DNA from 3 places in the Streptomyces sp. MST-110588 genome. Region 3 is predicted to be linked to each of the others. Evidence: predicted binding sites of a transcription regulator. Region 3 holds the regulator's gene; each other region holds the start of a gene.
What was found. Region 3 encodes HrcA, which represses chaperone genes, less so after heat shock. Its sites were predicted from a motif close to TTNGCACTCNGNNNNNCNGAGTGCNAA; they were not measured.
Positions count from the first base shown of each region.

Region 1 (2,267 bases), 1.1 Mb from region 3:
GACCTGCTTGTCCTGGGCGGACAGGGCGGCGACGGCGGCGATGTCGGACTTCTCGTCGATCGGGCGGGCGGTCGCGAGGAGGTCCTCGGAGACGGCCTTGACCGCGGCGTCGATGCCCTTCTTCAGGGCGGCCGGGGAGGCGCCGGCGGCGACGTTGCGCAGGCCCTCGCGGACCAGCGCCTGGGCCAGCACGGTGGCGGTGGTGGTGCCGTCACCCGCGATGTCGTTGGTCTTGGTCGCCACCTCCTTCACGAGCTGGGCGCCGAGGTTCTCGTACGGGTCGTCGATCTCGACCTCGCGGGCGATGGTGACACCGTCGTTGGTGATGGTGGGGGCGCCGAACTTCTTGTCGATGACGACGTTGCGGCCCTTGGGGCCGATCGTCACCTTGACCGTGTCGGCAAGCTTGTTGACGCCGCGTTCGAGGGCGCGACGGGCGTCCTCGTCGAACTTCAGGATCTTCGCCATGAGTTACGTGTCCTTTGTCGTATCTCTCCAACGAACTGCGCCCCGGGCGCCCGGTTGTTTAGGCGCGGGAACCCAGGGCACAGATCAAGGCAAACTTCGGTGAATTACTTCTCGACGATCGCGAGGACGTCGCGGGCCGAGAGGACGAGGTACTCCTCGCCGTTGTACTTCACCTCGGTGCCGCCGTACTTGCTGTAGAGCACGACGTCGCCGACGGATACGTCGAGCGGAAGACGGTTGCCGTCCTCGAAGCGGCCCGGGCCCACGGCCAGGACGACGCCCTCCTGGGGCTTCTCCTTGGCAGTGTCCGGGATGACCAGGCCAGAGGCCGTGGTCTGCTCGGCGTCGAGCGGCTGGACCACGATCCGGTCCTCGAGCGGCTTGATGGCAACCTTGGAGCTGGCGGTCGTCACGATCCGACCTCCCCCTTCGGAGATCTCACGGGGTTAACTGTCTGAGGTGGCGACCAGGTCGATCCGTCGTCGCGGGTGCCGGATCTGCCCGTCGCTGTGTTTGGCACTCCCCGGTGGAGAGTGCCAACGCCGAGACTATGACGCGGTTAGCACTCGGTCAAGCGGAGTGCCAGCGCGGTGGACACGGCGCCCCTTTCTGACGAAGCGCCGCCGCCGGTTGACGCACAGCCGCCCGTACGGCCCCACCCGCCCCACACCGCCGGACGCGCCGATGAAAGAAACGCCACACCTCTCCCACCTGCGCAACCGTGCCGCCTACCGGCTCGTCTTCCTCAGCGACCACCGCACAGGGAACCGGCACCGCACGTCCGGATCCGCGGCGCCCAGGATGGATGGCGGAGGAAGACCCGTGCGCGGAATGACGAGCACGTCCCGGCCCACCGGAGAGCCGGAAGGCGATGCCGAGCGCACGATGACGTTCGCCGCCCTCGCCCAGGCGCCCAACCGCCGGCGCACCGAGGCGTGGCTGCTCGGCCTCGTCGTCCTGATCACGGTCTTCGGCTACAGCTACACCGGGCTGTCGATGTCCGGGAAGCTCCCCGAGGGGCTGACCGGCTTCGCCGCGGGGATCTTCTTCGTCGCGCTCGTACCCCATCTGGTCGTACGCCGCTTCGCGCCCCGCGCCGATCCGCTGATCCTGCCGCTGGCCACGCTGCTGACCGGGATCGGGCTGGTGCTGCTGCACCGGCTGGACGTGACGTACACGGCGAAGTTCCACTCGGCCCCGGCCGCGACCGGCCAGTTGGTGTGGACCGTGATCGGGGTGGCGGCCTGCATCGTCATCCTGATGATGCTCAAGGACCACCGGCTGCTCCAGCGCTACATCTACGTGACGATGGCGGTCGCGCTGGTGATGCTGATGGCGCCGGCGTTCTTCGGCGCCGACACCTACGGCGCCAAGCGCTGGATCCTCCTGGGGCCGATGTCCCTCCAGCCCGGCGAGTTCGTGAAGATCATGATCGCGGTCTTCTTCGCGGGCTATCTGACGCTGAACCGCGACGCGCTCGCCCTGACCGGGCGCCGGTTCCTGGGCGTCCAGCTCCCGCCCGGCCGCCAGCTCGGCCCGATCTTCACCATCTGGGTCATCAGCCTGCTGGTGCTGGTCTTCGAACGGGACCTGGGCACCTCGCTGATCTTCTTCGGGCTCTTCGTCATCATGCTGTACATGGCCACCGAGCGCACGAGCTGGGTGCTGTGCGGCCTGCTCATGGCGGCGGTCGGCGCCTTCACCGTCGGCTCCATCGAACCGCACGTCAAGGGCCGTATCACCGCCTGGCAGAACCCGATGGAGGCCTTCACCGCCAAGGGCATGAAGGAGGGGCAGTC
Region 1 is NZ_CP074380.1:4,489,398-4,491,664, reverse strand. It holds gene groL (chaperonin GroEL) at 1-468, opposite strand, end outside; gene groES (co-chaperone GroES) at 573-881, opposite strand; gene KGS77_RS19840 (FtsW/RodA/SpoVE family cell cycle protein) at 1,354-2,267, shown strand, end outside.
Region 1: the regulator HrcA is predicted to act here: its motif matches at 1,028-1,054, upstream of groES (co-chaperone GroES).

Region 2 (2,267 bases), 2.4 Mb from region 3:
CCGACGCCGGAGGGGGCGGGCGTCTCGATCATCCCGGCGGTGGCCGGCGGCTGCTGAGCCCGCCCCGTACGCCGTCCAGGGACCGTCCGTTCCCCGGACCGCCCGTCCCCGGAACTGCCCCGTCCGCCGAGAAGCGGATGGGGCAGTTCCGTGTTGTTAAAGGCGATACAGTTGGGGCGCTCCCTGACCGCAAGCGTGTGGAACACGTATGAGAACGCGACGAGTTGTGCCCGAAGTGTGCATATGAATTGTCGCGTTGGTGAGCTATGCCCGGCCCGACTTGCCGTGGAATATCCCTAGTTCGGGCGACATAAGCGATTGTTCGACAGCGGAATTCTCGTCCGATTGACCTGTTGCTCTGGGCAGTGGTGCAGATACATTCAGCGGCGGTCGACGCGTTCCGGCGCACACCCCAGGGCCTTCCCATGTCGCCTGGCATAGGGGACCGCCGGGGGTGAGGTCTGACCCGGGTCCGCGGAGTGCGGTCCTGTGCAAGGGCCAGTAATAGGGGAGTTAGGCATGGCTCAGGGCACCGTCAAGTGGTTCAACGCGGAGAAGGGGTACGGCTTCATCGCGGTCGACGGTGGTGCGGATGTATTCGTCCACTACAGCGCGATTCAGATGGACGGCTACCGCACCCTTGAAGAGGGTCAGCGGGTGGAGTTCGAGATCTCGCAGGGCCAGAAGGGGCCGCAGGCGGACATGGTCAAGCTCGCCGTCTGATCTCGGCGCATCGGCCACCGGCACACTCACGCCGAAGGGCCCGTACCCATGGGGTACGGGCCCTTCGTGCGTGCGCGCCCCGATGAGCCCCGGGAGCCGGTCCGCTTCCGTACGCACTTCTGGCCGGACCGTCGCCCCGTGGAGTGTGAAGCCGCTTGCACTCAAGGGGGCCGAGTGCTAATCATTGGCGTTAGCACTCTCCGACTGAGAGTGCTGATGAGGACCGGGTCGGTGAGGTCCGCAGGCCGGTGGAGCAAGGAACCACCGGCAGGCAGACCGTCCGTCGCGGGCGCCAGCACGGTCCGGAGTATCCACCCTCCCCCAGACGCAGTCCGGGGGGACCCCCAGTCCTGGGAGGACCACTTCACATGGCCAAGATCATCGCGTTCGACGAGGAGGCACGGCGCGGTCTCGAGCGCGGGATGAACCAGCTCGCCGACGCCGTCAAGGTCACTCTCGGCCCCAAGGGCCGCAACGTCGTCCTCGAGAAGAAGTGGGGCGCCCCCACGATCACCAACGATGGTGTGTCCATCGCCAAGGAGATCGAGCTTGAGGACCCGTACGAGAAGATCGGCGCCGAGCTGGTCAAGGAGGTCGCGAAGAAGACGGACGACGTCGCCGGTGACGGCACGACGACCGCGACCGTCCTGGCCCAGGCGCTGGTCCGGGAGGGCCTGCGCAACGTAGCCGCCGGCGCCAACCCGATGGCCCTCAAGCGCGGCATCGAGAAGGCCGTCGAGGCCGTCTCCGCCGCCCTGCTGGAGCAGGCCAAGGACGTGGAGACCAAGGAGCAGATCGCCTCCACCGCCTCCATCTCCGCCGCCGACACCCAGATCGGCGAGCTGATCGCCGAGGCGATGGACAAGGTCGGCAAGGAAGGCGTCATCACCGTCGAGGAGTCCCAGACCTTCGGTCTGGAGCTGGAGCTCACCGAGGGTATGCGCTTCGACAAGGGCTACATCTCGGCGTACTTCGCCACCGACATGGAGCGTATGGAGGCGTCCCTGGACGACCCGTACATCCTGATCGTCAACTCCAAGATCTCCTCGGTCAAGGACCTGCTCCCGCTGCTGGAGAAGGTCATGCAGTCCGGCAAGCCGCTGCTGATCATCGCCGAGGACGTCGAGGGCGAAGCCCTGTCGACCCTGGTCGTCAACAAGATCCGTGGCACCTTCAAGTCCGTCGCCGTCAAGGCCCCGGGCTTCGGTGACCGCCGCAAGGCCATGCTCGGCGACATCGCCATCCTCACCGGTGGCACCGTCATCTCCGAGGAGGTCGGCCTCAAGCTGGAGAACGCCGGTCTGGACCTGCTGGGCCGCGCCCGCAAGGTCGTCATCACCAAGGACGAGACCACCATCGTCGACGGTGCCGGTGACAGCGAGCAGGTTCAGGGCCGGGTCAACCAGATCCGCGCCGAGATCGAGAACTCCGACTCGGACTACGACCGCGAGAAGCTCCAGGAGCGTCTGGCGAAGCTGGCCGGCGGCGTGGCCGTCATCAAGGCCGGCGCCGCCACCGAGGTGGAGCTCAAGGAGCGCAAGCAC
Region 2 is NZ_CP074380.1:3,182,122-3,184,388, reverse strand. It holds gene KGS77_RS13810 (MoaD/ThiS family protein) at 1-57, shown strand, start outside; gene KGS77_RS13805 (cold-shock protein) at 520-723, shown strand; gene groL (chaperonin GroEL) at 1,092-2,267, shown strand, end outside.
Region 2: the regulator HrcA is predicted to act here: its motif matches at 878-904, upstream of groL (chaperonin GroEL).

Region 3 (2,267 bases):
CCGTCAGCCCGCGGATCTGCCGGCGCAGCCCGGCGCCGTCCGCGATCGTGGCGCCCGTATCGATGACCAGTACCCCCGCCGAGCCGATGACCAGGCCGATCGTCTCGTCCCAGCCGGGCATCCGGCGCCGTGCGACGCCCGCGCCGAGCTGTTCCCACCCGGCCTCTTCCCAACTCCTTTGCATACCAAGACGCTAGCCGTATCGCGGTAGCGTTGCCCGCCGGGCCGCGGCGGGAGCGACCCGGACGGAAGGGGGAAGGACGGCGGCGCCGGGCGGGCCGCCGTGAGAGGCGTCATGCCGACCGCCCTTGCCCTGGCCGTGTGACCCGGCCGTACACTGGCACAGGGTCTGGCACTCGGCCCCTGTGAGTGCCAGGCGGATGACCTGGAACAAGCCGAAGAAGACGGCCGGACTGGAGGTGTGCGCGATGCTCAGTGAACGCAGGCTCGAAGTGCTGCGCGCCATCGTCCAGGACTATGTCGGTACCGAGGAACCGGTCGGGTCCAAGGCGCTCACCGAGCGCCACAAGCTCGGCGTCTCCCCGGCCACAGTCCGTAACGACATGGCGGCGCTGGAGGACGAGGGTTTCATCGCCCAGCCTCATACGAGCGCCGGGCGGATCCCGACCGACAAGGGATACCGCCTCTTCGTCGACAAGCTGGCGGGCGTCAAGCCCCTGTCCACCCCGGAGCGGCGGGCCATCCAGAACTTCCTGGACGGCGCCGTCGACCTGGACGACGTGGTGGGGCGCACCGTCCGGCTGCTGGCACAGCTCACCCGGCAGGTCGCCGTCGTGCAGTACCCGTCGCTGACGCGCTCCACGGTGCGCCACGTCGAACTGCTGCTGCTGGCGCCGGCCCGGCTGATGCTCGTCCTGATCACGGACACCGGACGGGTCGAACAGCGCATGGTGGACTGCCCGGCGCCGTTCAGCGAGATGTCCCTGGCGGACCTGCGGGCACGGCTGAACAGCCGGGTCGTGGGCCGCCGGTTCACCGACGTCCCGCAACTGGTGCAGGACCTGCCGGAATCCTTCGAGCAGGAGGACCGCGGCACGGTCTCGACAGTGCTGTCGGTGTTGCTGGAGACTCTGGTCGAGGAGACCGAGGAGCGGCTGATGATCGGCGGAACCGCCAATCTCACGCGCTTCGGACATGATTTCCCACTGACCATCCGGCCGGTGCTGGAGGCCCTTGAGGAGCAGGTGGTGCTCCTCAAACTGCTCGGAGAGGCCAAGGACTCCGGCATGACCGTACGCATCGGGCACGAGAACGCCCACGAGGGCCTGACGTCCACATCGGTCGTCGCGGTCGGCTACGGTTCGGGCGACGAGGCAGTGGCCAAACTCGGCGTGGTCGGACCGACCCGCATGGACTACCCCGGAACGATGGGAGCGGTACGCGCAGTGGCACGTTACGTCGGACAGATCCTGGCGGAGTCGTAAGTGGCCACGGACTATTACGCGGTCCTGGGCGTACGGCGCGATGCCTCGCAGGACGAGATCAAGAAGGCTTTCCGGCGGCTGGCGCGCGAGCTCCACCCGGACGTGAACCCCGATCCCAAGACCCAGGAGCGGTTCAAGGAGATCAACGCCGCCTACGAGGTGCTGTCGGACCCGCAGAAGAAGCAGGTCTACGACCTCGGCGGCGACCCGCTCTCCCAGTCGGGCGGCGGCGGAGCGGGCGGCTTCGGCGCCGGCTTCGGCAACTTCTCCGACATCATGGACGCCTTCTTCGGACAGGCGTCGCAGCGCGGACCGCGCTCGCGCACCCGGCGCGGCCAGGACGCGATGATCCGGCTCGACATCGAGCTGGACGAGGCGGCCTTCGGCACGACCAAGGACATCCAGGTCGACACGGCCGTCGTCTGCACGACGTGCAGCGGCGAGGGCGCGGCGCCCGGGACTTCGGCGCAGACCTGTGACATGTGCCGCGGCCGGGGTGAGGTCTCCCAGGTCACCCGGTCCTTCCTGGGCCAGGTCATGACCTCGCGCCCGTGCCCGCAGTGCCAGGGCTTCGGTACGGTCGTGCCGACCCCGTGCCCGGAGTGCGCCGGTGACGGCCGCATCCGTTCGCGCCGTACGCTGACCGTCAAGATCCCGGCCGGTGTCGACAACGGGACGCGCATCCAGCTCGCGGGCGAGGGTGAGGTCGGCCCCGGCGGCGGCCCCGCCGGTGACCTGTACGTCGAGATCCACGAGCTGCCGCATCCGGTCTTCCAGCGGCGCGGCGATGACCTGCACTGCACGGTCACCATCCCGATGACG
Region 3 is NZ_CP074380.1:5,596,176-5,598,442, forward strand. It holds gene KGS77_RS24360 (MBL fold metallo-hydrolase) at 1-184, opposite strand, end outside; gene hrcA (heat-inducible transcriptional repressor HrcA) at 429-1,445, shown strand; gene dnaJ (molecular chaperone DnaJ) at 1,446-2,267, shown strand, end outside.